Regions from separate parts of the Brevibacillus sp. NSP2.1 genome, predicted to be linked through region 3. Evidence: a T-box and tRNA genes for the amino acid it is inferred to sense, from the RefSeq annotation. Region 3 holds a T-box; the other regions hold tRNA genes.
What was found. A T-box is a leader RNA that pairs with one kind of tRNA and senses whether it is charged. The one in region 3 lies ahead of metG (methionine--tRNA ligase), so its partner is inferred to be a tRNA-Met.
Positions count from the first base shown of each region.

Region 1: it encodes a tRNA-Met, which carries the amino acid that the T-box ahead of metG (methionine--tRNA ligase) is inferred to sense. The anticodon was not compared.
Region 2: it encodes a tRNA-Met, which carries the amino acid that the T-box ahead of metG (methionine--tRNA ligase) is inferred to sense. The anticodon was not compared.

Region 1 covers NZ_CP048274.1:1,745,229-1,755,418, reverse strand. The annotation lists gene spoVAD (stage V sporulation protein AD) at 1-77, opposite strand, end outside; gene spoVAC (stage V sporulation protein AC) at 81-554, opposite strand; gene M655_RS08640 (DUF421 domain-containing protein) at 573-1,433, opposite strand; gene M655_RS08635 (DUF1657 domain-containing protein) at 1,504-1,710, opposite strand; gene M655_RS08630 (alpha/beta-type small acid-soluble spore protein) at 1,866-2,069, opposite strand; gene M655_RS08625 (MGDG synthase family glycosyltransferase) at 2,124-3,278, opposite strand; gene M655_RS08620 (YkoP family protein) at 3,278-3,859, opposite strand; gene M655_RS08615 (TerC family protein) at 3,934-4,584, opposite strand; gene M655_RS08610 (sensor histidine kinase) at 4,801-5,970, shown strand; tRNA gene M655_RS08605 (tRNA-Gly) at 6,498-6,571, opposite strand; tRNA gene M655_RS08600 (tRNA-Leu) at 6,584-6,671, opposite strand; tRNA gene M655_RS08595 (tRNA-Pro) at 6,701-6,777, opposite strand; tRNA gene M655_RS08590 (tRNA-Arg) at 6,789-6,862, opposite strand; tRNA gene M655_RS08585 (tRNA-Gly) at 7,017-7,092, opposite strand; tRNA gene M655_RS08580 (tRNA-Leu) at 7,162-7,248, opposite strand; tRNA gene M655_RS08575 (tRNA-Lys) at 7,270-7,345, opposite strand; tRNA gene M655_RS08570 (tRNA-Tyr) at 7,353-7,437, opposite strand; tRNA gene M655_RS08565 (tRNA-Thr) at 7,444-7,519, opposite strand; tRNA gene M655_RS08560 (tRNA-Asp) at 7,619-7,695, opposite strand; tRNA gene M655_RS08555 (tRNA-Met) at 7,760-7,836, opposite strand; tRNA gene M655_RS08550 (tRNA-Val) at 7,910-7,985, opposite strand; tRNA gene M655_RS08545 (tRNA-Glu) at 8,070-8,143, opposite strand; tRNA gene M655_RS08540 (tRNA-Thr) at 8,161-8,236, opposite strand; tRNA gene M655_RS08535 (tRNA-Asn) at 8,244-8,319, opposite strand.
Region 2 covers NZ_CP048274.1:4,623,608-4,633,797, reverse strand. The annotation lists gene M655_RS22510 (YgzB family protein) at 1-4, opposite strand, end outside; gene M655_RS22505 (hypothetical protein) at 120-995, shown strand; gene M655_RS22500 (RtcB family protein) at 1,252-2,433, shown strand; gene M655_RS22495 (hypothetical protein) at 2,664-3,170, shown strand; gene thiM (hydroxyethylthiazole kinase) at 3,172-3,984, shown strand; gene M655_RS22485 (IS30 family transposase) at 4,389-5,348, opposite strand; gene M655_RS22480 (hypothetical protein) at 5,465-5,668, opposite strand; gene M655_RS22475 (phospholipase A2 family protein) at 5,808-6,092, opposite strand; tRNA gene M655_RS22470 (tRNA-Ser) at 6,379-6,471, shown strand; tRNA gene M655_RS22465 (tRNA-Glu) at 6,476-6,549, shown strand; tRNA gene M655_RS22460 (tRNA-Val) at 6,634-6,709, shown strand; tRNA gene M655_RS22455 (tRNA-Met) at 6,788-6,864, shown strand; tRNA gene M655_RS22450 (tRNA-Asp) at 6,911-6,987, shown strand; tRNA gene M655_RS22445 (tRNA-Phe) at 7,032-7,107, shown strand; tRNA gene M655_RS22440 (tRNA-Trp) at 7,113-7,186, shown strand; tRNA gene M655_RS22435 (tRNA-His) at 7,216-7,291, shown strand; tRNA gene M655_RS22430 (tRNA-Gln) at 7,318-7,392, shown strand; tRNA gene M655_RS22425 (tRNA-Gly) at 7,400-7,475, shown strand; tRNA gene M655_RS22420 (tRNA-Cys) at 7,496-7,569, shown strand; tRNA gene M655_RS22415 (tRNA-Leu) at 7,578-7,659, shown strand; gene M655_RS22410 (helix-turn-helix transcriptional regulator) at 8,287-9,114, shown strand; gene M655_RS22405 (ABC transporter ATP-binding protein) at 9,272-10,190, shown strand, end outside.
Region 3 covers NZ_CP048274.1:38,200-48,389, reverse strand. The annotation lists gene darA (cyclic di-AMP receptor DarA) at 1-230, shown strand, start outside; gene M655_RS00235 (YaaR family protein) at 375-821, shown strand; gene holB (DNA polymerase III subunit delta') at 838-1,818, shown strand; gene M655_RS00225 (PSP1 domain-containing protein) at 1,822-2,637, shown strand; gene yabA (DNA replication initiation control protein YabA) at 2,666-3,037, shown strand; gene M655_RS00215 (tRNA1(Val) (adenine(37)-N6)-methyltransferase) at 3,133-3,900, shown strand; gene M655_RS00210 (GIY-YIG nuclease family protein) at 3,851-4,150, shown strand; gene rsmI (16S rRNA (cytidine(1402)-2'-O)-methyltransferase) at 4,147-5,037, shown strand; gene M655_RS00200 (AbrB/MazE/SpoVT family DNA-binding domain-containing protein) at 5,191-5,442, opposite strand; T-box leader at 5,868-6,123, shown strand; gene metG (methionine--tRNA ligase) at 6,177-8,201, shown strand; gene M655_RS00190 (TatD family hydrolase) at 8,229-8,999, shown strand; gene M655_RS00185 (resuscitation-promoting factor) at 9,369-10,190, shown strand, end outside.

The sequences.
Region 1 (10,190 bases), 1.7 Mb from region 3:
AATGGCCCGCCGATGGCAGCGTGGCCGAGAATAACCGGCTTGGAGGGAAACACCCACGACTGATGGCCCTGGCGCATGCGTCACCCTCCCATCGTAAACAACTTTTTTAAAAGACCGATGACGAATGCGGCAGCAACACCAAACACAATGACGGAGCCAGCGAGCTTGAACATATTGCCGCCGACGCCCAGCACCAGTCCTTCGCTGCGGTGCTCGATGGCGGCTGAGGTGATCGAATTGGCAAAGCCGGTCACCGGAACGCTCATGCCCGCCCCCGCCCATTGCGCAATCCGGTCGTAGACGCCCAGCCCTGTGAGCAGCGCCGAAAGCAGGATCAGGACAGCGACTGTCGGATTTCCGGCCGTTTTCTCGGTAAAGTCAAAGTATCGGATGAACAGCTCTGTAATCCCCTGGCCAATCAGGCAGATGAGGCCCCCCACGAAAAAGGCGCGGATGAAGTTGCGCACGAGCGGACGCTTAGGCTCATGGCGCATCGCCAACTGCTGATACTCTTGCTGCACGGGGGTCAGATTCTTCTTTTTTTGATCCGCCACTTTTCTCTCACTCCTTTTTTACCGTATCAAAAACGGCTTCAATTGGTCGATGACTTGCTGCAATTGCTCCGCGTCACGCTGATAAGTCTGTTTGGCCTCTTCGCTTTTCGTCGCAAGGGCAAACAGCTCCAGATCGGCCTGGCATTTTTTCAGTGTCGCAAACGTCAGCTTCATCGCTTGCGGGGCGGGCACCTGAATTTTGTCGTCATACAAATCGAGGTACAGCTCGCCGCCTTTGTCGACCTGGCCGAGAAACACGTTCTCCAGCGCCACGCCCGCTTTTTGCAATTGCGTGCGCACCCAACGGCGATTGTAGCCCGCTGTCGCCAACGGCTCGTCCATGATGACGCCATCCATAATGACGACCTGGTTTTCTTCTGCCGGCGACACGGTCAATTCCAACTGCTGCGGCGTCACGGGTTGGTTCTCGGACTTCAAGAGCACGCTCAGTTCCCCGTTTGTCTCCATCAGGGCGAACTCCACGTCCGCTACCCGGAACACGTTTTTGATTCGCAGTTGCTCCAGCAAATCTTCCCCCGTGAGACGTTCCTTTTTCAGATTGTCCTCCAAAATTTTCCCTTCTTTAATAAGAACGGTCGACTTGCCCTCGAAAAAGTCGCGCAGCACCTTGCTTTTGAGCGTCAGCCATTCCATCAGGACAGGGACAATCGCAAAAACACCCATGGCAATCAGACTGTGAACAATCGGTCCGTCCATCTCCGTCGCCATGAAGGCAGCGATGGAGCCGATCGTAATGCCGACGATGTATTCAATGAGCGAAAGCTGCTTGATTTGCCGCTTTCCAATGATTTTCGTCAGAATAAACAAGTATGCCAGCGCTCCCAGCGAGCGTAGCAAAATATTGAACCAGTCAGGCATGCTCCACCTCCGTCAGCCCTTAAAAGAAAAGCCAAGAGAGAGGGAGTCCCTCTCCCTCATTCACAGCAGGCTAGAAGCCTTTGTACTGTGGCTCTTCGTTCTCCAACTCTGTCACGCGTTGCTGCAGGTTGTTCACAATCGTTTGGGTTTGCTCGGCAGCTTCTGTGTACAGTTGCTTCGCTTGCTTGTTTTGCGTGCTAAGCGCGAACGACTCCAAATCTGCCTGCGCACCCTTCAGGCTGGCAAGCGCCTGTTTTACTTGTGCTCCAACTGTCATAATCCTTTCACCTCCCAACACCTATAGAATCAGCCTCTCACGCTGAAAATATGCGGTCGAGTTTGCCGTTTTTTCTGTAACTTGTTTCCAAATAATTCTATATGCATGAAAAAGGAAAGACACCCGCAGGTGCCTTCCCTCATCCAGCTATGCAATTAGCCACGGCCAGCCAATTGTTGTTCAGCGAAGGCAACAAGACGTTTTGTGATCTCGCCACCCACTGAACCGTTTTGACGGGAAGTGGTGTCCGGACCAAGCTGAACGCCGAATTCAGAAGCGATTTCATACTTCATTTGGTCCAGCGCTTGGTTTGCTTGAGGAACCACCAGATTGTTGCTAGAGCGGTTGTTGTTAGCCATCTGTAATCACCTCCTCGTCGTTGGTAGGTTTAATATGTGTGAAGTTTTCGTTGTTCATTCGCCTTTTTCATTTCCAAATTTAGACTCCAGTTGAAAAAGCAGCTCAGCGATATGGGTAGCCGCTGCCGGACGCCTTAGCTTGTCCATCTGCCGGGCGATCCTATCCTTTTGATCGGAGTGGCGCCAGCGCCTGATAATCTCCCGGATTTCCTGCGGCGTACTCGCCAGCACGGCTGCGTTTTGCTGCGTGAGAAAAGCGCTGTTATGCCTTTCCTGACCGGGCAGCGGCTGGTACAGGATCAGCGGCGTCCGCAAAGCGAGCGACTCCGCGCACGTAATGCCTCCGGGCTTGGTCACGTACACGTCTGCCGCGCCAATCCACTGCCACATGCAGTCTTCAAAGCCTTTGACGACAAGCTGGTGCCGCTGGCCGCTGTGCGCTTGCTCTGCCTCCAACTGCTTTTTTAGGCGGGCATTTTTTCCGGTTACCGCGACGACCTGCAGCGGCTCCTCCTCTGTGAGCAAAGCGCGAATGACTTCTTCCATCTGACCGTAGCCGCCCTCGCCTCCGCCGATCAGCACCGTAAAGCGCTCCGGAGCAATTCCCAGCCGCTTTTTCCACTCGTGCCTGGCCGTCTTCTCTGCCAGGCTGAACGCATGGCGGATCGGAATGCCGCAGACGTGAATTTTTTCCGGGCGGATCTGGTAGCGCCGTTGCAGCCGCTCTGCCATCTGCTCATGCGCTACCATATAAGCGTCGATCTGCGGATCTACCCAAAAGCGGTTAATGTGAAAATCAGTCGGCACACTGACCAACCGAAACGGCTTGTCCGCCTTTTTCTTCGCATAGGCAAGCGCCGACAGGCAGTAGGCATGCGTCGCAATTACGACGTCCGGCTGTTCCGCCTGCAGCACCCGCCGAAGCAGTCGCGTCGAGAGCCACCAGCCAAGCGGCTTAGACAGCGACTTTCCCCACATCTCATCCTGTTCGTACATGCTGTGCCAGATGGGCTTGGCGTATTTGAGCATGTTGAAATAAAAAAAACGGGACAGCACGCGCAAACCCGGGCTGGCTGTCTGTAAGCCTCCGATCACCCGGGCTGATTCCGCACCGTCCATTTTTTGCAAAACCTCCTGAAGCGCCTCTGCCGCTACCCGATGCCCACTGCCTGCCCATTCCTCGGTGACCAGTAAAAAACGTTTGGCCATCAAAGCGTATCTCCTGTCGACGCGCCTTGTCCGTAACGCGCAAGCAACAGCTCCTTGGACATGTAGACCCGTTTTAGCGGCATGTCGTGCTTCCACGTCTGCACCCGTCTTTTGCCGTTGGGATGAACCAGCCTGAGCATGAGCCGCAAGTACCAACGCTTGTAGCGGAAAAACCAGTTCATCGGCACGTCCGAGATGGAAAAGCCCAGCGGGGCGACTCCTTTGTGCAGCATGGTTGTGCCTACGATTCCTTTGATTTGCTCCCGCTCCTCCATCGCTTCCAGAAAGGCGGCCAACCTGGGCAGCGACTGCAAAATATGCCTGCGCAACAGCAAGGCGACCCGCAGCTCGTCCTGCACTCCCCGGCAGAGCGTGGCAAAGTAATAGTTGTGAATATGTATTTTCAAAATCAGATCGCCGTCATGAATGGTCCGCTCGTCTGACGTGCGTAATGTCTCCCCCCGATAACGCAAGGGAACGACCCGGAAGATGTTGTTCCCTTTTTCGATGTAGGTAAGTCTGGTGCACCGTTGGTAGATTTCATCCCAGTATCCCCATAGCATTAAGAGATTTGTGTTCATGTGCAACGGTTCCTTTCCAGCGATGTTTACTTTGTTTGTAGTATTCCCCAGTATCGCTTCCTTTCATTACCTCTTCAGGCCCTTTTCATCCGTCCCCACAGCATGATCGCTGCCGAGGCAATGGCCGGGAGCCACATGTGGTTAAGCATCAGCGGATTGATCCATTTCCACACGTACGGGTCTTCGAGACACATGTCCACCGCTGTAAAGGCCAACACCCCGCCGCCGAGAATGACCAGGCCTGGAAAACGGTTCATAAGCCTGGCGACCCATGTGCTTCCCCACATTAACAGCGGAATGCTCATTCCCAGTCCAAGCAAAACCAGCCATATATCGCCATGCGCCGCTCCACCAACCGCCAAAACATTATCCAGGCTCATTACAAAATCCGCCAATATAATCGTTCTGACCGCCTGGCCGATTGTCTGATTATGCGCTACCTCTGTCGTTTCCTCCTGGTTGCTCACCATCAGCTTGATGGCAATCCATAAGAGCAGTCCTCCCCCGACCGCCTTGACAAGCGGAATATCTAGCATCCAGGTCGTCACGCCCGTCAACCCGATTCGCAGGACAACAGCCCCGATCGTTCCATACAGGACAGCACGGCTTCGCTCCCGCAGAGGCAAGCCCCGACAAGCCATACCTATGATGACAGCATTGTCGCTGCTCAACACCAGATCAATCATGAAAATATGCACCAGACCCAGCCAAAAATGCTCTCCCATCCCTGCCTCCCTGGTCCATGTAAATGTTTGTCCATTCTACTTTATGCGACTAGAATCGGACTCATGATTGAATATTTTTCCGAATAAAGGCGTATTTCAGCGGATTTTGTCAATAAAAAAATCCCACAAAAAAACATTTTATCGCGAAATCGGGATAATTATACCTTGTCTAATCTTACCCTTTTCCCTTACGATTTTAGTGGGGTGGATAATGCGATGGTGGAGACTGTGACGCTTAATCTATTGAACGTTTCACGGAAAATTTTAGATTTGGCTCCAAGAATTACTACGATATGGTTACAGGAAATTGTTCGCAGTATGGAAATTCCTGTAACCATTCCTCGTGATTTTGCGGAGAAACGAACTGTGCTCTTAGCCCGTTATCTGGTGGAAGACGTAGATCAGGACATGCAGAACTGGGCACTGGATATGGGAGAGTGGCTGCGTTCGCAGGAGTTCCCCTTTTCCTCCATTTTGCGTACGTATCAGTTGTATCGAAATGTCTTTTGGCGCGTGCTTCAGCCTGAACTGCAACAATGGTCCCTCTCTCCGCAGGAGATGCACTATCTGGAGCGACAACTGGGGAAGGCGATGGATGAGAGTGTGTTCTGGGCTGTCTATCATTTCGAGCAGATGATAAACAAGGAGCTCGTGCAAAAGGAAGAAACGATTTCCTACCTGCACAATGACAAACTGACCATGCTGGGGAAAATCGCCGCCAACATGGCGCATGAGCTGCGCAATCCGCTGTGCGCGATTGAAGGCTTTCTCAAGCTGATTAGCGAGTCTACGCAGGAGCAGGCACAACTGCAGACGTACATTCAAGTCGTGATGCATGAATTCGAAAATTTGCACCGGCAAATAACAGGTTTTCTCAGCTTCTCCAAAAAACCGATTTTAGATGAAATTTTCAAAACTGTCCAAGTTGAGCAACTGCTCGCCGAAGTAGAAACGCTCATTACTCCGCGACTGGTAGGAGAAAACATACGCTTTGAAAAACAAGTCCACTCCTGCGCCCTGGCTTGTTATGAGGAAGGCTTAAAGCAGGTCGTCGTCAATCTGTTGAACAATGCGATCGACGCTGTGCAAAATCGAACAGACAAGTACATCCACGTCATTGCCACCGCTTCGGATGGCTGGCTCTATTTGAGCGTGGAAAACAACGGAGAAATGATTCCTCCCGACATTGTCGAGATTTTGTTCCAACCGTTCTTTACGACCAAGCAAAATGGGACAGGCATCGGTCTGTCTATCTGCAAAAACATTATCGAGAAACATAATGGCACCATCCATTGTGATTCCAACGAAAATCGTACCCGTTTCGTCGTGTCGCTGCCGATTTTATCGCCAGAAGAAGCAGCCGTCCAGGCAGCGGTATCTACGTGAAAGCATTCATTTTCTCCGCTTCTCCGCGCAAAAAAGCCTCCTGAGATTCAGGAGGCAATGCAAGAGATCCGTTACCTATTCGTTCGGTAAGCGACCTTAGCCTTACTGTACACGAAAACATATGTTTCTACCACTGAAAACGTCAGACAGCTTTCGACATCTGTTTTATGCAGCAGTCTGTCCCTCTATAGATGATGAAAACGTTCGTGCTCTTAAGCCCCGTTTGCGGGCGTTTCCTATTGGGCTTGGGCGAATTAGCGAGCTTGGGGCTGGGCCTATACGCACACGCTTGCACACTCGCTTTCGCGCCCGCGTGCAAAAGGACCTGTGGCAAGGCTGAAGCGATATCGCCGCCTCGTCTCACAGGTCTTTTTCTGTGTGTGCGTCCTCCTTGCTTTTGTTCTTGCGTCGCTTTTGCCTCGGCCAAACGGTTCTGCCCAAGCTTGGCCGCAAGCGCTGTTTCGAGCTGAATCATCTTTTTTATTGCAAAAAAGCAGAGAGCCGATTGGTTCCCTGCTTTTTGTGTATGGAGCGGGTGATGGGAATCGAACCCACGCGACCAGCTTGGAAGGCTGGAGTTCTACCATTGAACTACACCCGCATCTGACTTATATGGTGCCGAGGACCGGACTTGAACCGGTACGGGAGAAACTCCCGACAGATTTTAAGTCTGTTGCGTCTGCCCATTCCGCCACCCCGGCAATTTCGTTACGAATCTTTGGGCAAATCATGGTCGGGAAGACAGGATTCGAACCTGCGACCCCTTGGTCCCAAGCCAAGTACTCTACCAAGCTGAGCTACTTCCCGACTGTAAAAAGCGTGCCCTGAGAGATTCGAACTCCCGACCTTTTGATTCGTAGTCAAACGCTCTATCCGGCTGAGCTAAGGGCACATGGTAAACGGAATGTACGACAAGTCTCGCTTCTTCCTGGCGCTGCTGCGTCGATACGCTACCTGCCAAGCCAGATCAGAAGAGCCTGTGACGTGCTTCCTTGTTGTTCTGTGAGGGGTAAACCCGGAACGGGTGAGAGACCCGAGAACATTTATGGAGCGGACGACGGGTCTCGAACCCGCGACCTTCGCCTTGGCAAGGCGACGCTCTACCAATTGAGCTACGTCCGCATTTTGATAAGCTGTGAAATCCCCGTACAATGCTTGAAATACACTACAAGGCTTCGTTTTTTGATTGAATGGTGCGGTCGAGAGGACTTGAACCTCCACGGTGTTGCCACCACTAGAACCTGAATCTAGCGCGTCTGCCAATTCCGCCACGACCGCATATCTACTTGTCAAAAATACTGGTGAGCCATGAAGGACTCGAACCTTCGACCCTCTGATTAAAAGTCAGATGCTCTACCAACTGAGCTAATGGCTCGAAATACTGGTGGGGAGAGACGGATTCGAACCGCCGAACCCTGAGGGAACAGATTTACAGTCTGCCGCGTTTAGCCACTTCGCTATCTCCCCAGTAAGTGGTGCCGGCAATAGGACTTGAACCCACAACCCCCTGATTACAAGTCAGGTGCTCTACCAATTGAGCTATACCGGCATACTATTAAATTATGGCATATCTTTCATGAAAAATCAATGTTTTTTATTTCCACTAAAACATTTTACATTTTCATGAAGGAGGCCACCTTGTAAAAGATGGCGGAGCTGACGGGACTCGAACCCGCGACCTCCGGTGTGACAGACCGGCGTGAACTCCAACTTCACCACAGCTCCATATATGTTGTACCTGCTGGACACTTCATTTCTACATGACCAGGAGGTAGGACTAGAGAAAATTTGGTTGCGGGAGCAGGATTTGAACCTGCGACCTTCGGGTTATGAGCCCGACGAGCTACCGAGCTGCTCCATCCCGCGACGATTTGGACGATCCATTGTCAGCGTTGCCACAGAATGAGGTGCGTTTTGCTGACCATCCATATGTGATTAGTGGTGGAGGCTGACGGGATCGAACCGCCGACCCTCTGCTTGTAAGGCAGATGCTCTCCCAGCTGAGCTAAGCCTCCAAAGTACCCCACAAAGTGAAGAGATTGCGTTTTAGCAACACCGAGTACTTTGCGGGGACCCCAACAACTAGTTGGGTGTATAAGTGACCCGTAGGGGATTCGAACCCCTGTATGACAGCGTGAAAGGCTGCTGTGTTAAACCGCTTCACCAACGGGCCATGTTCATAATCATTTCTGGTGCTCCCGACAGGAATCGAACCTGCGACCTCTTCCTTACCATGGAAACGCTCTACCGACTGAGCTACAGGAGCAAATGGATGGCTCCTCGGGACGGACTCGAACCGCCGACCGATCGGTTAACAGCCGATTGCTCTACCAACTGAGCTACCGAGGAATATGGAAGGACTTATTCCTTCAAAACTGAATACGCATGTTTGCTAAGAAATGTGTGGATAAGTCCTCGACCGATTAGTATTCGTCAGCTCCACGCGTTGCCGCGCTTCCACACCGAACCTATCAACCTCATCGTCTATGAGGGGTCTTACCAGCTTAACACTGTGGGAAATCTCATCTTAAGGGGGGCTTCACGCTTAGATGCTTTCAGCGCTTATCCCGTCCGCACATAGCTACCCAGCTATGCCACTGGCGTGACAACTGGTGCACCAGAGGTGCGTCCATCCCGGTCCTCTCGTACTAAGGACAGCTCTCCTCAAACTTCCTGCGCCCGCGACAGATAGGGACCGAACTGTCTCACGACGTTCTGAACCCAGCTCGCGTACCACTTTAATGGGCGAACAGCCCAACCCTTGGGACCTACTTCAGCCCCAGGATACGATGAGCCGACATCGAGGTGCCAAACCTCCCCGTCGATGTGGACTCTTGGGGGAGATAAGCCTGTTATCCCCAGGGTAGCTTTTATCCGTTGAGCGATGGCCCTTCCATGCGGAACCACCGGATCACTAAGCCCGACTTTCGTCCCTGCTCGACTTGTAGGTCTCGCAGTCAAGCTCCCTTCTGCCTTTACACTCTACGAATGATTTCCGACCATTCTGAGGGAACCTTTGGGCGCCTCCGTTACCTTTTAGGAGGCGACCGCCCCAGTCAAACTGCCCACCTGGCATCGTCCTCTCGCCCGATGAGGGCGACGAGTTAGAAACTCAGTACATCAAGGGTGGTATCCCACCGACAGCTCCACAGAGGCTGGCGCCCCTGCTTCTCAGCTTCCCACATATCCTGTACATGATGCACAAAGTTCCAATACCAAGCTACAGTAAAGCTCCATGGGGTCTTTCCGTCTTGTCGCGGGTAACCTGCATCTTCACAGGTATTATGATTTCACCGGGTCTCTTGCCGAGACAGCGCCCAAGTCGTTACGCCTTTCGTGCGGGTCGGAACTTACCCGACAAGGAATTTCGCTACCTTAGGACCGTTATAGTTACGGCCGCCGTTTACTGGGGCTTCGGTTCAAAGCTTCGCTTGCGCTAACTCATCCCCTTAACCTGCCCGGTGCTGGAAGGTTAAGGGGATGAGTTAGCGCAAGCGAAGCTTTGAACCGAAGCCCCAGTAAACGGCGGCCGTAACTATAACGGTCCTAAGGTAGCGAAATTCCTTGTCGGGTAAGTTCCGACCCGCACGAAAGGCGTAACGACTTGGGCGCTGTCTCGGCAAGAGACCCGGTGAAATCATAATACCTGTGAAGATGCAGGTTACCCGCGACAAGACGGAAAGACCCCATGGAGCTTTACTGTAGCCTGGTATTGGAACTTTGTGCATCATGTACAGGATAAGTGGGAAGCTGAGAAGCAGGGGCGCCAGCCTCTGTGGAGCTGTCGGTGGGATACCACCCTTGATGTACGGAGTTTCTAACTCGTCGCCCTCATCGGGCGAGAGGACCATGCCAGGTGGGCAGTTTGACTGGGGCGGACGCCTCCTAAAAGGTAACGGAGGCGCCCAAAGGTTACCTCAGAATGGTCGGAAATCATTCGTAGAGTGTAAAGGCAGAAGGGAGCTTGACCGCGAGACCTACAAGTCGAGCAGGGACGAAAGTCGGGCTTAGTGAACCGGTGGTTCCGCATGGAAGGGCCATCGCTCAACGGATAAAAGCTACCCTGGGGATAACAGGCTTATCTCCCCCAAGAGTCCACATCGACGGGGAGGTTTGGCACCTCGATGTCGGCTCATCGCATCCTGGGGCTGAAGTAGGTCCCAAGGGTTGGGCTGCTTCTAAGCGAACATCCTGGTTGTCTGGGCAAGTCCACATCGTTT
Region 2 (10,190 bases), 1.1 Mb from region 3:
TCATCATCATTCCTCCTACATTACAGTATAGCATACAAAGGTTTTGTCTGTTGACAAGCAGGAAACGAACAAATCGTGTAGAATCCATAAGTTCAACCCAGGGCAGGGAGGAACACGGTATGGCTATGAAGCGAGAGGAGAGTCAGCAAACGTATCTGAAAAAGCTACAACAGCGCCCGGACGTACAAGCTGTGCTGGTTTTGCCTGTTTCGGATTTGCTGGTCCCGTTTCGTGATGGAGCCTTTTATTTTGTAGTGGTCAACCAGCCGCAAGCTGAGGGGAAAATCCGCCGCCTGCATCTTCAGGGACGAGTGGTCATGGAGCAGCAGATCAGTACATGGCAGCTTGAAAAGGGAGCCGTCTGTGGTCTGGATGAGCGCCTTGCCTCGATGCTTGGCAAAGCCGAGATTTTGTGGGACAAGGACGGCTATATGAAGCAAATGAAGCTCCGGCTGAGCCGTCTGCCGGCAGCGCTGCAAAAGAAGTTTATTTGTAGGGAGTATTCCCAACTTCTCCGGTTTTTCCACGAGACAAAAGAGTTTTTGCAGCAAGGAATGATTTTGGATGCGCATCATTCGCTCATTCAATCGCTGCATTCGTGGGCGAGGCTGATTGTGTACGAGGCTGGCGAACACCCGCAGGCTGCTTTGTGGTCCCAGGTGAAGCAGATGGATTCTTCGGTGTTCAAGTTGTACGAGGAGCTGTCGGTTAACGGAGAAGCGCTTGAGAAGCGGATTGAGCTGCTCGTGCTCGCCATCGAGTTTTGGATCACCTCCAAAATTAAGGAGTCCGTCACGTTCTTAATGGAAGTCATGGAAGCAAAGGCAGGACCTTGGCGGCTGGAGGAGCTGATGAATCATCCGGCGATTGTAGATGCGCAAATCGAAGTTCCCCTTCTTATAGAGAAAATGATTCAAAGGCTGCTAATCCAGGAGGTCGTCTTCACGGAGGGCGCAAACGGCGACAAGGAAGTCGGATTAATATTGCTCAGGTAAAACTTTTTAAATCCTATTGACTTCCGTCTTGGGGACATGCTATATTAACAAACGTCGCTGCTGCACGAACGAAATACTGGCAGCGAAAAAAATGAAAAAAACACTTGAATTATTGAGTGGATATGTGGTAAATTAAAAAAGTCGCCTCTGGGCGATAACGAAAATGCTCTTTGAAAACTGAACAGCGAAAGCGTTGATGAGTCTATCATTAATGATTTGCCAGCTTTGAACCAGAAGGAGAGGAGCAACAACGAAAATGAAAACGATCGATCACGGGAATTGCCATCGGGAAGTGCAGCTTGGCGCTGGCTCCGTTCACGTGTTTGCCAATGACGAAGTGTTTGCCACATTTGGGCAGCGCGTGTTCGAGATGGCGGAACATAACTTGCGCATCCCTCGCAATGTGTACTTTTCCTATACGCCGGATGCCCATGTCGGAATCGGGACGTGCATCGGGACGACGGCCGTCTGGAATATGCATGACGGGTTTGTGTCGCCCTCGATTGTCGGCTCGGATATCGGCTGCGGCATGCGCGTGCACCTGACGCCGCTGCATCGGGATGAGCTGAAAGACAAGCAATTGAAGCGCGAGCTGATTCAGGCGATTGAAACGTACGTGCCGACGACGGAGCGCGGGCAAACGAGCTACACCGATATTTCCCTCGAAGAAGTGGTGAAGCATGGCCTGAACGGCCTGCCTGCCGCGTATTTGGCGGAGCCGGCGGGCGAGCCGGGCGGGGTGAGCCGCTCCTTGACTCATGTGGAAAAGCATACATTTGCCTTCGATCACGCGGCGCTTGCGCACATCCCGGCCAAGTCGTGGCAAAGAGCGTGGGGACAGCTCGGCACGCTCGGCGGCGGGAATCATTTTATCGAAATCCAGTCGCTCGAAATCGCGGAGGACAACCGGGAGATCGCACAGGAATGGGGCTTGTTCGACGGGCAGGTCGTCATCATGATTCACTCCGGCTCCCGCGCCTGGGGCGCCATGCTCGGACGGGATTACACGAAAAGCTTCAAGGAAGCGATGTTCAAGTGGGGGATTGAAAATCCGGAGCCGAGCCTGGTCTACGCCCCGATTGATACAGAGGAAGGCAAGCGATATTTGAACCTGATGTACTCGGCCTTGAATTACGCGGTGGTGAACCGCCATCTGATCGGCTATGCGGTCGAGCGGGCTTTCCGGGACGTGCTGGGAAAAGACTTTTCCACGCCGGTCCTGTACGATTTGATGCACAATTACGCCTTGCAGGAATATCACCGCAACACGCCGATGCTCGTCCATCGCAAAGGGGCGACCAAAGCGCTTCCGGCTGGCCACTTCCAAAATCCGAAGGCGTACAAAGACGTGGATCAGATTATTGATTCCGTCGTGGGGGCAAAGCTGGCGACAGTCGTAGCCAAGTGCAAGCCGCTCGTCGCGATCAAAGGAGTATGAGCCGAGATGGTTTCCGCTGCCGGGCGGGAGCCATCTTTTGCTTTCCTTTTGGCAAAATAGGTTCGAATGTAACATAAATTGCACCGCTTCCCCAACCGATATGAGAAAAGAGACCAAATAGGGGAGATAGGGGAACAGCTATGGCTACATACTACTACTTCACCTGCCAAAAGTGCCGGACCCGGGGGGGAGTTTTCGGCGAACAACCTTGGGGGTGGGGGAACTTTGACATGATCGAGTCCTTTAAGTTCCTGGCTCATCACATTCGCACGTGCGGGGAGGAGCACATCCGCGTCATCTCGGAGGAAGTGGACGAATACATCGATCAGCTTCACGGAGAGTACAACACGTTCCTGGAGCAGACGAAGCATATTTTTCCGCACTCGAAGGATTGGGAGTTTCTCGACCGCTGGAAGTCGCTAAAAGTTGAGGAATTAAAGGAAAAATGGGTAGAGGAAAACCGGATTGCCCACCCGGATGACCGCTTGAAGATTTACGGCACGCTTGTGGAAGTGGAAGTTTTGCAAAGAAGGGCCGGACGCGTTTCCTTCCTGGCGACCGTGACGGACCGTGAGAAAACAGCGTGGAGGCTTTCTGCCACCATGCCCGAATTGCCTGCGCTCGAGCAATCCTATATCATCATAGGAGTAAGACAGGATCATCCGGAGCTGGGGGAGATTGTGGAAGTGTTCAAGATGATTCCCCAGTCTGCAGATACGAAAGAGAGGGATCGCTAGGATGAAGCTTGAGTCCATCGGCAAACTGCTGGAAACAGTACGAAAGCGCAATCCGCTGGTGCACAACATCACAAACGTCGTCGTGACCAACTTCACGGCCAACGGCTTGCTCGCCCTCGGCGCGTCACCTGTCATGGCTTACGCCGAGCAGGAAGTCGCTGATATGGCGAAAATCGCAGGGGCACTCGTCCTGAACATGGGAACGTTGAACGAACGCGAAGTAGAAGCGATGCTGATCGCCGGAAGCTCGGCCAACTGCCACCAGGTCCCGGTGCTGTTTGACCCGGTAGGCGCAGGCGCAACCCCGTACCGCACGGAAACCGCGCAAAAAATCGTGCGCGAGCTGGACGTGACCCTCATTCGCGGAAACGCGGCAGAGATTGCCAACGTCATCGGAGAGGCGTGGGAGATCAAAGGCGTGGACGCAGGCGAGGCGGGCGGAGACGTCGCAACGCTGGCAAAAGCGGCGGCGCAAAAGCTGAAAACGGTCGTGGCGATTACCGGAAAGGTCGACGTCATTGCCGACGGCAGCCGGGTGTACGCCATCCATAACGGCCATCCGATCTTGACCAAAGTGACAGGCACGGGCTGCTTGCTGACTTCAGTGATGGGCGCATTTGCCGCTGTGGAAAAAGACACGCTGTTAGCCGGAGCCGCCGCGCTCGTCACATACGGTGTCGCCGCCCAGCTCGCCGCGCAAAAGACGGCCGACGAAGGGCCGGGCAGCTTCCAGATTCAGTTTTTGAATGCCCTGTCCGTCGTGACCGCCGACGATGTGCACCGCCTGGGGGTTATCGAGCAGGTGGGGCTGTAGGCGAAAAGCGTGTAGGCGTGCAGGCATCTGTCCGTGCGATTTGCGGCAGCCTGTCGTTGTTGGGGGAGAGGGGATTCCTCCTGTTCCAGTTAAAATTTCTTCGTATTTTAAGAAGGAAGCGGATAAGGAGAGAGCTAAGAGAGTGGGTGCGTGACGAACAGGGGGATGCAGTGGGCTTCGTGCGGAGCGGCCGCGTGACGGACAGATGGATGTAAAGGGTTTTCGTGCGGAGCGGCCACATGCCGGACAGGCGGAAGTAGCGGCATTCGTGCGGAGCCGTCACGCGCGGGACAAGCGGAACTAGCAGGCTTTTGTACAGAGCGGCCCGCTACTCGCAAGCCGCCACTCCGTTGCTTCGCTTTGCCATGCGCGGTTTGCATGGCTTTTTTGTACCGGACGAATTGTCAAGACAAGTGCGACAGAGCTTCCATGAATGATTCGTAAGCGGTCTTCCAGCCCAGACATTTTCTTGGCCGATTGTTAATGAGCTCCAAGGCCTGAATCAGTTCCTCCTCGGAGACTTCGGCAAAATCCTTGCCTTTGGGAAAAAATTCTCGCAGAAGGCCATTTGCGTTCTCGTTCGTGCCCCTTTGCCAGGAAGAGTAGGGATCGGCAAAGTAAATGTTTACGCCATGTGCTGACTCCAGCCGTTCGTAACAGGCAAACTCTTTGCCACGGTCAACGGTAGCTGTTTGAAACGATCCTTTCGGTAACGACTCAGCAACGAAACCAAAGGCCTTTTCCATGGAAGCCGAGGTACGATCAGGCATCTTTACGGCAAGGTAAAAGCGTGTCTTGCGCTCAGCGAACGTCGCGACACACGCCTTACTTTTTCCACGGCTGGAAACAACCGTATCCCGTTCCCAATGACCAAAGCTCTCACGCTTTCGTACTTCCTTGGGTCGCTGCCGAATGGACTTTCCTACGTTGAAACGACCACGTGTTTCGATTGGTCTCCGGCGTTTCCCTTTGTGGCGCAGAACGGTGGTATCTCCTTTAACCAAAAAGCCCTGATACAGCCAGCGATACATCGTTTTAAACGACACTTTCTGTTCGGGGCATTCCTGACTCATCCGTCCGGCAATCTGCTCGGGAGACCAGGTCTGCGCCAGCTTACTGGCAATGTAATGCTCACGTTCAGGAGTCCGCTTGCCTCTGGGAACAGACCGTTCGCGACGTTTCTCGTAAACCTCATGCGCGGCTTCTGCCTGATATTCCCCTGCCTTACAACCCCGTTTTAACTCACGGGCAATGGTAGCATGATGCCGTTTGAGTTCTCTGGCAATGGCGCGGGCAGACCAACCCAACCGATGAAGGAGTGCTAGCTCACTACGCTCTGTTATGCTAAGATGTGTATAACTCATGATTGATTCTCCTGTGTAAATGGTGTTGTGGTGACTTCATTTTACACGAATCAATCATGGGCCGTTTTTTTATCTAGGTGTCGCACTTGATATTACAATCTGTCATATGGCTAGGATTAGGATAGGTAAGTTAGGGCGTAGCTGTAGTTTCGCAGCGTATAGGATAACAGCTTCTTCTGGTGCTCCGAGAGCGCGAGGAATACAAATTCTACTTGATCATTTTCAAACGGGCGGACATAAAAGCAGGAAATTCCATGACAAATAATTTCTTTCTTTAACGTCAGTGCTGCACTGGCATCGGTTCGTATATGCACTTCCACGGCCTTGTACCCTCCTTGGACATTCACTAGAGTACCAAAAAAAGCCAAAGGAAAAACACGGGAGTTATGGCAGATTCATGTCCAAGGTGTTACCATTTTTTGTATGAAGAATGACAATCGTGACAATTCGCAAAACAGCCTATTTCAAGTCGTCCGGAATGCATTTGGAGCGGGAAAAATAGGCGGAAATCATCGCGGCCACCCTGCCCTTTTCCGTGTTCATGTCGATTTTGTTTTGCAAGCAGCGCAAAAGCTCCTGGTCGCAGCTACAGGAAAAATAGCCGCGCTTTTGATAGCAGCGGTCGTGCTTTTTGCAGCAGCGGTCGATATCGTCAATCGGGGCGCCCGGCCCCGAACAGCCCGGGCCGCACCAGTTTCCGTACAAACAAGGAATCCGACCTGCCCGCCGTCTTCTTCTGCCCACCAGCCATCACTCCGCATCGTCAATGATTATTGGTAGCATATTGGAAAAGCGGGGAAGTTGCTTTAGGCAATTTCCACGAAAATTGACGCAAAAACTTGCGAGGCAGAGCGGAGAGAGGGTGGTGTCATGGCGGTCGCTGCCAGGACGAGAACGCCAGCGGGGAGCCGCTTCGTTTTCACAGATTTGCACGCAGAAAAACTTTTAAAATACTCCTTGAAATCGGCTGTTAGATATGATAGATTAGTTCTTGCCCGAGCGATATGCGAACAGGGCAAGCGGAAAATTTGGATGGATGTCCGAGCGGCCGAAGGAGCACGATTGGAAATCGTGTAGGCGGGGTTGACCCGTCTCGTGGGTTCAAATCCCACTCCATCCGCCATCTTGGCCCGTTGGTGAAGCGGTTTAACACAGCAGCCTTTCACGCTGTCATACAGGGGTTCGAATCCCCTACGGGTCACTTATACACCCAACTAGTTGTTGGGGTCCCCGCAAAGTACTCGGTGTTGCTACAACGCAATCTCTTCTCTTTGTGGGGTACTTTGGAGGCTTAGCTCAGCTGGGAGAGCATCTGCCTTACAAGCAGAGGGTCGGCGGTTCGATCCCGTCAGCCTCCACCACTTATCATAATCATATGGATGGTCAGCCAAAAGCGTCTTGCTTCTAAGATAGGTGCTGACATTGATCGTCCGAATCGTCGCGGGATGGAGCAGCTCGGTAGCTCGTCGGGCTCATAACCCGAAGGTCGCAGGTTCAAATCCTGCTCCCGCAACCAAATTTTCTTTCTTGCAAAGGGAGTACCTGTAGGTGCAACCAAACATGGAGCTGTGGTGAAGTTGGAGTTCACGCCGGTCTGTCACACCGGAGGTCGCGGGTTCGAGTCCCGTCAGCTCCGCCATTTTTCACAAACAACAAATGGCACGCTAAGCAAAAGATACATACGGCTCGGTAGCTCAGTCGGTAGAGCAGAGGACTGAAAATCCTCGTGTCGGCGGTTCGATTCCGTCCCGAGCCACCATGTGTAGGGGCATAGTTTAACGGTAGAACGAAGGTCTCCAAAACCTTTGGTGTGGGTTCGATTCCTACTGCCCCTGCCATTTTCCAAAAGGCATAGTTAGTTAATATGGCGGTCGTGGCGAAGGGGTTAACGCACCGGATTGTGGCTCCGGCACTCGTGGGTTCAAGTCCCATCGATCGCCCCATAATTTCAAAGTTGGGGATTACTTATTGGGGTATAGCCAAGCGGTAAGGCAACGGACTTTGACTCCGTCATTCCTAGGTTCGAATCCTAGTACCCCAGCCATTTATACGCGGACGTAGCTCAATTGGTAGAGCGTCGCCTTGCCAAGGCGAAGGTCGCGGGTTCGAGACCCGTCGTCCGCTCCATTCAAACCTTTTTTATACATGGAGGCATAGCCAAGGGGTAAGGCACGGGTCTGCAAAACCCTTATCCCCGGTTCAAATCCGGGTGCCTCCTCCAATTTAATTGCCGGTGTGGCGGAATGGCAGACGCGCGCGACTCAAAATCGTGAGGGAAACCGTGGGGGTTCAAGTCCCTTCACCGGCACCATTTCTGAAATCAAGCTCTAAGGATGTTCATCCTTAGGGTTATTTTATTTGTTACGATCAACATGAAAAGCAGTATGTATCGCTCCATCTCCTGAAACCGATCAGCAAGCAAGCGAACCGGATGCAACAGGTGACTGATTCGTTACACGCAAGAAATGAAGAAATCAGTCCTGCAAGCAGCCAGAAGAGCAAGCTGTAGAGTTCGACAGTTTGGCCAAGTTGATTTGTTGAAAATGAGAATCATTATCTATTATGATAAACGAGAACCGAAATTTTCACAAGAGGTAAATTGCAGATTTTGTGAGTAAAAATGTGTTCCAATGCCAGGTGCTACGCCGAGCGGAGTAACAGCGCGAGCCGCTGGCAACAACACCTGAACAGAAGAACCAGCGAGAGAAGAACCAAGCGAGGCTGGCGCTTGCCTGCCGATAGGAGAAGCGTGTGCGTGACCAAAGCTAGCCAAGCGTGAAGCATATCCATGCATGAAGCATATCCATGCATGAAGCATATCCATGCATGAAGCATATCCATGTGCTGGGGGGTTGCAGAGCTTTTCCTGGATGCGGTAGCGACCATGCCGCGCTTACATCCAACGGTTCTTTTGAGTAAAAAGCAAGGCGGGGTGCAAATGGAGAGAGCAAAGGTTGGTCTGTTGATCGACTATTACGCCAGGGGAGCCATTACACTCACCAGTGTATCCCTCGAAGAACGACAGCCGGGAATGAAATATTTTGGGGGACGAACCGGGCTGCATTCGGCATTTATTTTCCCTCTATCCGGGAGAGCCAAAATGTGGTTTGACGGCACGGGATACGATATGGAGCCGGGGATGGTCGTACACGCTGGCCCTGACATGGCGTTTGATCGCAAGGTGATCGGCGAGGAAAAGTGGGTCTACATTCTCGTGCTCTATCAGGTGAAGCACTGGGAGCTGGCTGATGCATGCGATTACGCCGGGCAGCATTACGGCTTGCACCTTGTCGAGCAGAGCGCCCGGCTGCAGGAGAAGCTGAGGCAGCTTGAGCGGTACTGGAACAGCCCCGGCGACTTGTACAAGCTGCGCGTAAAAGAGCTGTGGTACGGCATCTTGAACGAGCTGTTTTCGCTCGTGCTGTATCGCGCGCAAGACGAGGGGCGGCTATTGCTGGAGCGGCTGCTCGATTATATTCATAATCATTACATGGAAAACTTGAGCATGAATCGGCTTGCGGAAATGCACCAGATCAATGTCAACCGGCTCGCTTACCTGTTTCAGAAGCATTTGAAAATTAGTCCGGGTGAATATTTGAACAGATACAGACTTAACCAGGCGAAAAACTTGTTGAATATCGTGCACAGCCAATTGAGCATCAAGGAGGTGGCGCAAAGGACAGGCTTTTCCGATCCGTTGTATTTCAGCAAGCGCTTCAAAAAATACACCGGCCTGTCCCCGAGCGAGTTTCAACGGGATTCATGAATAATCCATATCGATTCATGAATGTGCCATTCTCTTTCACAAGGCACATTGCTATACTTATTGATGAAATTGATAATCATTATTGCAGTTGCGTTGACAAAAGCTTGCCGGGTCAGTACTGACAGGAGCGAACCCAACGCCAAAAGGGGGCCATTGATTGATTCGACGCTTTTTCTCCTACTACCGCCCGTATAAATGGTTGTTTGTGCTTGATTTTGGCTGCGCAATCATTGCCGGTTTGCTGGAGCTGGCGTTTCCGGTAGCGGTAAATGCTTTTATCGACGATTTGCTGCCGGGCGGGAAGTGGGGCATGATTTTGTGGGCTTCGCTTGGACTGCTCGCTTTGTATGCCTTGAACACATTGCTTATGTACATCGTCAACTACTGGGGGCATATGCTGGGCATCAACATCGAGACGGATATGCGGCGCAAGCTGTTTTCGCATATTCAGAAGCTGTCGTTCCGATTTTTTGACAATACGAAGACCGGGCATTTGATTGGTCGCTTGACAAACGACATGAACATGATTGGCGAAATGGCGCATCACGGACCGGAGGATTTGTTTATCGCGATCATGACGCTTGTAGGCTCGTTTGCGCTCATGCTGTCCATCAACTGGCAGCTTGCGGTTATCACCTTCATCGTTGTGCCGGCCATCATCTGGGTCGTCGTGTACTTCAACAAAAAAATGACCCAGGCGATCCACCAACTGTTTCGCGATGTGGGCGACTTCAACGCTCGCATTGAAGACAGCGTGGGTGGCATCCGTGTCGTCAAGGCGTTTGCCAACGAGAAGCACGAGGAAGCACAATTTGCTGTCAACAACGGGCGCTTTCGCCTGACCAAGCTCAGCTCCTACAAGCTGATTGCCAAAAACGGTTCGATCAGCTACATGATGATGCGGTTTGTCACTTTGTTTGTCATGGTGTGCGGAACCTGGTTTGTCATTCGCGAGCAGCTTACGTACGGAGAGTTTGTCGGCTTTTTGCTGCTGACGAACGTGTTTTTCCGTCCGATTGAGAAGATCAACGCCATTGTGGAAAGTTATCCGCAAGGCTTCGCAGGCTTCAAGCGCT
Region 3 (10,190 bases):
GAAGCTTTTTGCGAGCTGGCAACACAACGTTTTTGATCGGTACGTCTGACGAAAGCGTGCCGGAAGTAATCGACATCATTGCGCACCACTGCAAATCCCGCAAGCAAATGGTCACTCCCGTTTCCCCTCTCAGCAATGCGGTAGATTCGTTCATGCCGTACCCGTTGGAAGTGCAAGTGGGCGGAGCCGCTGTGTTTGTGCTCGACGTCGGAGAGTTCCACTCGTTTTGACGCAATGCGACCCGGCGCAACTGCAATCTGCAATGAATCCTTCTTCCAATCTACAGGTTCCTGCTCTCTTTTTTCGCCGCTTTCGTTTATACTTGATCTAACGGGGAAAAAATCCTCTACTGATCGGTTCTGTGGGGTGGCGTGATGAAAATCGGCGACGGGCCAAGACCTAAGCTGGACATGATAAAAACCGCGGATTCGCGGAGAAATCCTCAGCTCGAAAAGCTGAATTTTGGCACGATGATGCAAGGAGAAGACGAGCGCATGTCCCAGGAGCTGCTCAACCGACTGCTCGGCGACATTGACAGGATGGGGCAAATTCTCGCCAGATCCCGCTCGGTTCGCGACTTCTATTCCTATAAAAACCTCGTCAAACAGTTCATGGAGGAAGCCGTCAAGTACGGCGTCGCCCTGGATGACCGGCGAGGAATGAATCGGCGAGGCCGTAGCAGGCTTTACAAAATCGTCAAACAGGTCGATGCCGAGCTGTTGCGTCTGACAGACGAGTTGCTTAGCGATCAGGCACCGACGATTGATTTGTTGGCCCGGATTGGCGAAATCCGCGGCATGCTGATTAATTTGTATTTTTAGTGGGTGTGAAACCATTATGACATGGACCCGTTTTTCCCAGCAGCCACGCGCTTCGGAGCTGCTGTACCATAGCCTGCTCAACAACAGACTGGCGCACGCTTATTTGCTCGCCGGTCCGAAGGGAGCAGGCAAAAAGCAGATGGCCCTGCATCTGGCGAAGTCCCTTTTTTGTCCGGAAAGGGAAGCGGACGCCTGCGGGGCCTGTGTTACATGCAGGCGGATTGAAGGGGGAAACCACCCCGATGTGCTGTTTATTACACCGGACGGGGCCTCAATAAAAATCGACCAGATTCGCGCGCTGCAAAAAGAAATGGCGATGCGTGCGGTAGAGTCCGGGCACAAGGTGTACATCGTTGAACACGTCGACAAAATGACGACCCAGGCCTCCAACAGCCTGCTGAAGTTTTTGGAGGAGCCGCCCGCTGGCGTGCTTGCCTTGCTGTTGACGGAACACAGCCACTCGATCCTCCCGACGATTTTATCCCGATGCCAAATCGTTCAATTCTCGCCACTTTCTGCCGAAGCGATCGCCGAACAACTCCGGGCAGACGGCATTACAGCCGGGATGGCGCAGGTTGCCTCCCACATTACGACAAATGTGGAAGAGGCCAAGGCACTCAGCCAATCAGAATCGTTTGCACAGCTAAGAAATCTAGTGATACAATTGAGCCATGAGTGCAAACAGCGTAATTCGTCTGCGCTCTTCACCATCCATGATATGTTGCAAAAGAGCGACAAAATCAAAGAGGAACTACCCCTCTTTTTAGATTTGCTCATCCTTTGGCTGCGCGATATCCTGTATGTGCAAGTAGGCAGGCATGCCCATCTCATTAACAGCGACCAACAGGATGTGCTGCAAGGACAAGCACTGGTATGGACAAAAGCTGAGCTCTTGCATGGGATAGATTTGGTCATGGATACGAAAAATCGGATAGAGCGAAACGCCAACGCACAGTTGGCTCTTGAGCGGTTGGTTCTTCAATTCCAGGAGGGATAACCCTTGTATGAGGTTGTTGGGGTCCGTTTTAAAAAAGCGGGCAAAATATATTACTTCGACCCTGACCGACTGCCGATAGAGAAAGATTGCACCGTAATCGTCGAAACGGCGAGAGGGGTCGAATATGGCAAGGTCGTCATCGGCAAAAAAGAAGTCGCTGAGTCCGATGTGGTGTTACCGCTCAAAAAGGTCATTCGTATGGCTGACGAAAAAGACGCAAAGCAGGTTGATGAAAACAAGCAAGCTGCCAAGAATGCCTTTGCCGTGTGCCAGACGAAGATCAAGGAGCACAAGCTTGATATGAAGCTGGTCGATGTGGAGTACACATTTGACCGCAACAAGATCATTTTTTATTTTACCGCGGACGGCAGGGTTGATTTCCGCGAGCTGGTAAAAGACCTCGCTTCCGTGTTCCGCACTCGCATTGAGCTGCGTCAGATTGGCGTGCGTGACGAAGCGAAGATGCTGGGCGGCATTGGCCCCTGTGGCAGGCTGCTTTGCTGTTCGACTTTCCTCGGCGATTTCGAGCCTGTTTCGATTAAAATGGCCAAGGATCAAAACCTTTCGTTGAATCCAGCAAAAATCTCCGGTCTGTGCGGTCGGTTGATGTGCTGTTTAAAATACGAGAATGACAACTACGAAAGCACGCGTGATGAAATGCCGGATGTCGGCAAAATGGTCACTACCCCGATGGGAAATGGACGAGTCGTTTCCGTTAACGTACTGGATCAGTCCGTTCAGGTGGAGCTTTCGATCGACAAACGCATCACAGAGTTTGGTTTAGATGAGATTGCGATAGGGCTCCCCACCTATGAATAAAGTGTGGGGGTAGGGGAGAGGTGAGCTAGTGGACAAACGGGAAATCTTCGTCAAGATGGCGAGCATTGAAGAACGAATTGGGGACCTGTACAAAGAGATCGGTGAGTTGAAAGACGTCATCGTCGTTTTGATGGAGGAAAACGCCCAATTACTCGTTGAAAACCAGCATCTTCGCAACCGACTGGAAAAGAAAAAGACTGGCTCTCCGGCAAAACAAAAGGGAGCAAACCCTGTCGCCAAGGAGAAAGCGAAAAAAGCCGTGGTCGGGGAAGGGTACGACAACCTTGCCCGCCTGTATGCAGAAGGGTTTCACATCTGCAACGTGCATTTCGGCAGTCTGCGCAAAGAAGGGGATTGTCTGTTCTGTCTCTCGTTTTTGAGCGGAGGACCTCAAAAATAAAAGGTGACGAGCGATCACCACATGGAGAAAGCGACCTGTGCCACGTGTCAGGTCGCTTTTTCCAAGACAAGGAAAAAAGGAGTAGGGAACAAAGGATGGAACCAGTCATTAACGTGCCGCTCTATGATGCGGAGCGCATTGACGATTTATTGACTCACGAAATGAAAATTATCCAGAGCCACGAGGTGTTCTGTTTTTCGATGGACGCCGTGCTGCTGGCGCGGTTTGCGTCCGTTCCCAAGCGCGGGAGAGTGCTCGACATGTGCACGGGCAACGGAGCGATCCCGCTTATCATGACCACGCGCACACCGGAAGCGCGTTTTGATGGCATCGAAATTCAGCAGCGGCTGTTCGACATGGCGAGCCGCAACGTGACGCTCAACGGACTGACGGAGCGGATCGAGATGCACCACGGAGATGTCAAGGACGCGGTATCGCTTTTCGGGCACGGGAAATTCGATCTGATTACGTGCAATCCGCCTTATATGCCTGCGACGAGCGGGGAGAAAAATGTAAGCGAGCATTTTGCAATCGCCCGTCATGAGATTTTGCTCTCGCTGGAAGACGTCATTCGCGTGGGCAGCCAGTTGTTGAAAAACGGCGGCAAGCTTGCTCTCGTTCACCGCTCGACGCGGTTGATCGACATTATTTCCTTGATGCGCCAGTACGGAATCGAGCCGAAGCGGATGCGTCTGGTTTACCCGCGCAAGGAAGCCGAGCCGAATATGGTGCTGATCGAAGGAATCAGGGGTGGCAAGCCGGAGCTGAGGATTCAGCCGCCGCTGATTGTCTATGAGAATGGTGAGGAATACTGTGAAGAACTGCAAGAAATTTACTTCGGCAGACGAGATTCCCTCGCATAAAAGCCATTTTGTCTACATTCTCGCCTGCGCGGACGGCTCCTTGTACACCGGCTATACGACGGAGTTGCTGCGCCGCCTGGCGATGCACAATGAAGGCAAAGGGGCGAAATACACCAGAGGGCGCGGGCCGCTTGCGCTTGTCTTTTGGGAAGAAGGGCCTGACCGTTCGTGGGGCTTGAAGCGCGAGGAAGGAATCAAACGGCTGAATCGCAAGCAAAAAGAACAGTTGATTGGAGGGACGCCGCGATGAATATACAGCGCAGCTTTGCGCAGGAAGAAACAGGTGTCCTGTATCTGGTCGCTACGCCAATCGGCAATCTCGATGATATGACGGTCCGTTGCCTGGAAACGCTGCGGGCGGTTGATGTGATTGCCTGCGAGGATACGCGTCAAACAAGGAAGCTGTTGAACCATTTTCAAATCGAAAAGCGCACCGTGAGCTATCACGAACATAATAAGGAAGCGAGCGGTCAGGGGCTGCTGCAATGGCTGGCCGAAGGAAAACAGATCGCGCTGGTGAGCGACGCCGGACTTCCGGCGATATCCGATCCGGGCGCTGATCTCGTGCGCGATGCGGTCGCTGCCGGATACCCTGTCGTTCCGGTGCCAGGAGCCAACGCAGGGCTGACGGCGTTGATCGCTTCGGGGCTGCCGACAGACCGCTTTGTCTTTTGCGGCTTTATCGGCCGGGAAAACAAGGAGCGGCGCGAAGAGCTGGAACGACTCAAGCGCTACCCGGAGACGCTGATTTTTTATGAAGCGCCGCACCGCATCGAGAAGACGATTGCGGCCATGCGGGAAGCGTGGGGGAATCGGCGGGCCGTGCTGGCGCGCGAGCTGACCAAGCGCTACGAAGAGTTCGTGCGCGGCACTTTTGATGAGCTGCTGGAATGGCTGGGCAATGGCGAAGTGCGCGGCGAGTTTTGCGTGATTGTCGAAGGCTTTACAGGCACAACCGCTGCTGAAGCAGACGAGGAAAACATCTGGTGGCAGCAGTTGAGCATTGTCCAGCATGTCGAGCATTACTGCGAGCAAGGCTTGAGCAAAAAAGAGGCGATCAAACAGGCGGCAGACGATCGCGGTTTGCCCAAGCGCGACGTCTACAACGAATACCACCGCGACCAGGAAGACGAGTAAGATGAGCAGGAAGCTGACCGAACGGGTCGGCTTTTTCTTTTCGTCCGATCAACCAGCGCAGCAGCGACGCAGGCAGTACAAATAGCCTCCGCGAAGCTTGTCCCTTTGCGAAGGCATATCGTATGTAAATCAAGTACGTATGGAAATGAGTGTTTAGCGTTTAACAACAGGCATCTCGGTCAGGCAATCCTGGCACACGATTTTACCTTTAAAATGAGATACTTTATCAGCGTTTCCACAGAAGATGCAAGCAGGCTCGTATTTTTTCAGGATGATGCGCTCGCCATCTACGTAAATTTCCAAAGCGTCTTTTTCCGCGATGCCCAGTGTGCGGCGCAATTCGATCGGAATAACGACACGACCCAGTTCATCTACTTTACGAACAATCCCTGTTGATTTCATCATAGTAAATTCTCCTCTCAAGTCTTCATATGTCGATGTATTGGTAAACGCTCATCATTAATCGTCAATATTCGACATTATCTGTTGGGATTATCATACCAGCGATTCCCAAAGGTGTCAACATCATTTTGACAAATCTTTGAAAAGCAAAGTTTTTTTTGAAAACAGGAAAGCTGATATATCAGCGTTTCGTAGAAAAATGGAAACGGTATGGAAAATTTTATGGATAAAATTAACTGGGAGAAATGCGTGTCGAATCGGTCACTTTATGTCGAATAAAGCCGCGCCCATTCGACAAAAAAGCCTTGTCTTCTCTTTTTTGCCTTTTCCTGTCATGTATAAAATAAATCGTAGCCGTTCGGCCCTCCTGGATGTTTACAAAACAAGTCGGTCGTGTACAATAGAGGGTAAATGAGGGAATTGATAGCAAAACGACTATGATGGGAAGAGTAAGCCGATCCTCCTTATCCCAGAGAGCCGGGGTAGCTGAAAACCGGCATAAGCGAGCAGGCTGAACATGGCCCCAGAGTCTTGCAGATGAACAGCCACGGAAATGACCGTGCCCAGTAGTTTGTGACGTCGGCCCACGTTACGGGCAGAGTCTGTTTCAGACTCACCAAGTCCGTTGTCCGCGAGGGGAACGGAGCATTTGGGTGGTACCGCGAGTTAGAGCTCGCCCCAATTTTTGGGGTGGGCTTTTCTATTTTTCTAAACGTTATCAGGAGGGGCTAGGTTGCATGAAACCAACATATTACATCACCACACCGATTTACTATCCAAGCAACAAGCTGCACATCGGCAATGCCTACACGACAATTGCTTGTGATGCTCTGGCGCGCTACAAACGTTTGCGCGGCTATGACGTCTACTACCTGACAGGTACGGACGAGCATGGACAAAAGCTTCAGGAGCGCGCAGCCGAAGACGGCAAACAGCCGCTGGAGTTCATCGATCCGGTTGTTGACTGGATTCGCGACCTGTGGCAAAAACTGGACATCTCCTACGACGATTTCATCCGCACCACGCAGCCGCGTCATAAGGAAGTCGTGCAAAAAGTGTTCCAGCGTCTGCTCGATCAGGGCGACATTTACTTGGGCGAGTATGAGGGATACTACTGTGTGCCGGACGAGGCTTTCTGGACCGAGACACAATGTAAGACCGACAAAGGCTACATTTGCCCGGATTGCGGCCGCGAAGTGAAAAAAGTGAAGGAGAAAAACTACTTCTTCCGCTTGTCCAAATACCAGGACAGATTGCTCGCCCACATCGAGGCGAACCCTGACTTCATCCAACCGGAGAGCCGCCGCAACGAGATGATTAACAACTTCCTCAAGCCGGGCCTCCAGGATTTGTCCGTATCCCGCAGCACGTTTGACTGGGGGATCAAAGTGCCTAGCGATCCTGAGCACGTCATTTACGTCTGGATCGACGCGTTGACCAACTACATTTCCGCGCTCGGCTACTTGTCTGACGACGACAGCAAATACCGCCGTTTCTGGCCTGCGAATGTGCATATGGTGGGAAAAGACATTTTGCGCTTCCATACGATCTACTGGCCGATTTTGCTGATGGCGCTCGATGTGCCGCTGCCAAAACAAGTTTTCGGTCATGGCTGGCTGCTGATGCCGGACGGAAAAATGTCCAAATCCAAAGGCAACGTCATTGATCCGAAGCTGCTGATTGATCGCTATGGCTCCGATGGCGTGCGCTACTTCCTGCTGCGCGAGATCAACTTCGGCCAGGATGGCATTTTCACCCCGGAATCGTTTATCCAGCGTCTGAACTACGATCTGGCAAACGACATCGGCAACCTGCTGAGCCGTACCACTACGATGATCGAAAAATATTTCGATGGCATCGTGCCAGCCGCACAAGATGCCGGAGAGCCGGATGACAGCCTGATCGGCCTGGCGATGAAAACAAAGGCGCTGGTCGAGGAGCATATGGAAGAAATGCGTTTCTCCAACGCGCTTGCCCACATCTGGGAGCTGGTAGGACGCACCAACAAATACATCGACGAAACGATGCCGTGGAATCTGGCAAAATCGGAAGAAACCAAGGGACGTTTGGCAACGGTCATGTACAATCTTGCGGAGAGCATCCGCATCACCTCCATTTTGATTCAGCCGTTCATGACCAAAGCTCCGGCGAAAATCTGGGACCAACTCGGAATCCTGGGCAACGAGCAGGCAACAAGCTGGGAATCTGCCGGCGTCTGGGGCGGATTGCCTGCCGGAAGCACTGTCAGCCGCAAAGAGCTGCTGTTCCCGCGCCTGGACGTGCAGGCTGAGCTGGCCTTCATCGACGAATCGACAGCAGAAGCGCGCCGCCAAGCAGAGGAAAACAAGAAAAAGCAAGACGCATTGAAAGGGGAAGCACCTGTGAACGAAACGACTGCCAACCAAGCTGAAGTGACAGAAAAACCAGCGGATGCCAAAGAAGAGATCGGCATTGACGACTTTGGCAAAGTAGAGCTGCGCGTCGCGCAAGTAGTGGAGTGCGCGAAGCATCCGAATGCCGACAAGCTGCTGATTTTGCAGCTCGATCTCGGCTATGAGAAGCGCCAGGTTGTCTCCGGTATCGCCAAATACTACACTCCGGAAGAAATGGTCGGCAAAAAAGTAATCCTCGTCGCCAATCTGAAGCCAGTCAAGCTGCGTGGCGAGCTGTCGCAGGGCATGATCCTGGCAGCATCCGCAGGCGACCAACTGACGCTGGCGACAGTCGATCCGAGCATGCCAAACGGAGCGATTGTGAAGTAACGAGGGCTAGGAAAGGAAGGACCTATTTTGCTATTTGAAACGCACGCGCATCTGAACGCGAAGGAATTCGACGAGGATCGCGAGGAGGTCATTGCCCGCGCGCGGGAAAACGGCGTCAGCACGATCGTGAACATCGGGTTTAACGCGGAAACCATCCCGACCTGCATGGAGCTGGCGAAAACCTATGATTTTATTTACGCAGTCGTAGGATGGCACCCTCAGGACGCAAAAGATATGACAGACGAGCATCTGGAATGGATCGAGGAGCTGAGTCGTGATCCGAAAGTAGTGGGGCTGGGCGAAATGGGCCTCGACTACTACTGGGATACGTCGCCAAAAGACGTGCAGGCCGAAGTGTTCCGCAAGCAGATTCGTCTGGCGCGAAAACTCGACATGCCGATCATCATCCACAACCGGGACGCTCACCAGGATGTTTTGACGATCCTCAAAGAAGAGAAGGCAGCAGAAGTCGGGGGAATCATGCACTGCTTCTCGGGTAGCTGGGAGACAGCGAAGCAGGCGCTGGACATGAATTTTTACATCTCGTTCGGCGGCCCGCTGACTTTCAAAAACGCGAAGCAGCCAAAAGAAGTAGCGGCCAAAGTACCGCTCGACAAGCTGTTGATAGAAACAGACTGCCCGTACCTCACTCCTCACCCGTTCCGCGGCAAGCGAAATGAGAGTGGCTACGTGCGCTACGTCTGCGAAGAAATGGCGAACATTCGCGGCCTGTCTTACGAAGAAATGGCGCAAATCACGACGGAAAACGCAAGGCGTCTGTTCCGCCTTCAACCGTAAACAAACCGCAAGCAAAAACGGGAAATCACGACATATCACGTGATTTCCCGTTTTTTTGTTCCTCGATCTTGTTGTTCTACTCGTTTTTGGTGGCGCATACCTTGAACAATGTGTCGAACGATTATTGTCCATCCGACACGGCTCCTCGACAGGAATCTGCTACCATTCGCCATCTGTTTTTTGCTAGTCTGTTAGCATTATCGCTTCGGCCAAGGGAGGGTAAATTTGACAAAGCCGGGAAAGTGACATACAATCAAAGCCGACCTTGCTAAGTACTGGCCACTTCCAGAATATTAGTGCAATTACATCGACCCTTACCTGGCTAGACAGGAGAAGCCTCGTGCTTTTCTAGGAAAAGGAGTGTGGGAAATGGAGTTACGCGCGATATGGGAAAGGTATAAGAATCGGGGACTTGTTCTTTTTGGCGTCCTCTCTCTTGTTCTCATTCCCATGATTGGCTATTTCTCTGCCCAGGCTACCCAGCCAAAACAGGTCACTTTTTCGTTGGACGGAGAAAGCCAGACGGTAGCTACCAAAGCGAGTACCGTTGAGCAGTTCTTGACCGAGCGAAACATTACGGTAACGGAAAAGGATTCCCTTCAACCAACACCTGAGACGAAGCTATCAGACGGAGCAATGATTACTTTACATACAGCCTGGTCCATTCCGGTCCAGGTTGACGGGCAGACAAAAACGATACTGACGCTTAGCCGCGATGTTGCTGGCGCGTTGAAGGACAGCGGCATTGCGCTAGGTGAAAAGGACCGGGTGGAGCCGGCCTTGAGCGCCTCGCTGACCAAAGACTCGACAATCACGATCAAGCGCGTCGTCGAGCAGATGGTAAAAGTCGAGGAGCGAGTTACTTTCCAGGAAATACGCAAAAACGATCCAGCGTTAGAGAAAGGCAAGTCCCGTGTATTGCAAAACGGGCAAGAGGGTAAGGCAATTGCACACTACAAGCTGGTTATGGAAGACGGGAAGGAGGTCTCCCGTGAACTGGTGACAAGAGACGTGCTTGTGCCGAAGAAAGACCAGATCGTGGCGGTGGGAACGGCAGTTCCTGCGCTGCAAAACAACGATCCGTCGCAACGGGTCTTGGTCGCTTCAGCAACGGGTATGGTCTCGCGTGGTGGAAAAGTATTTAGGCCGAAAAAAGTACTGAACGGGGTTACCTTGACCGCCTATTCTCCT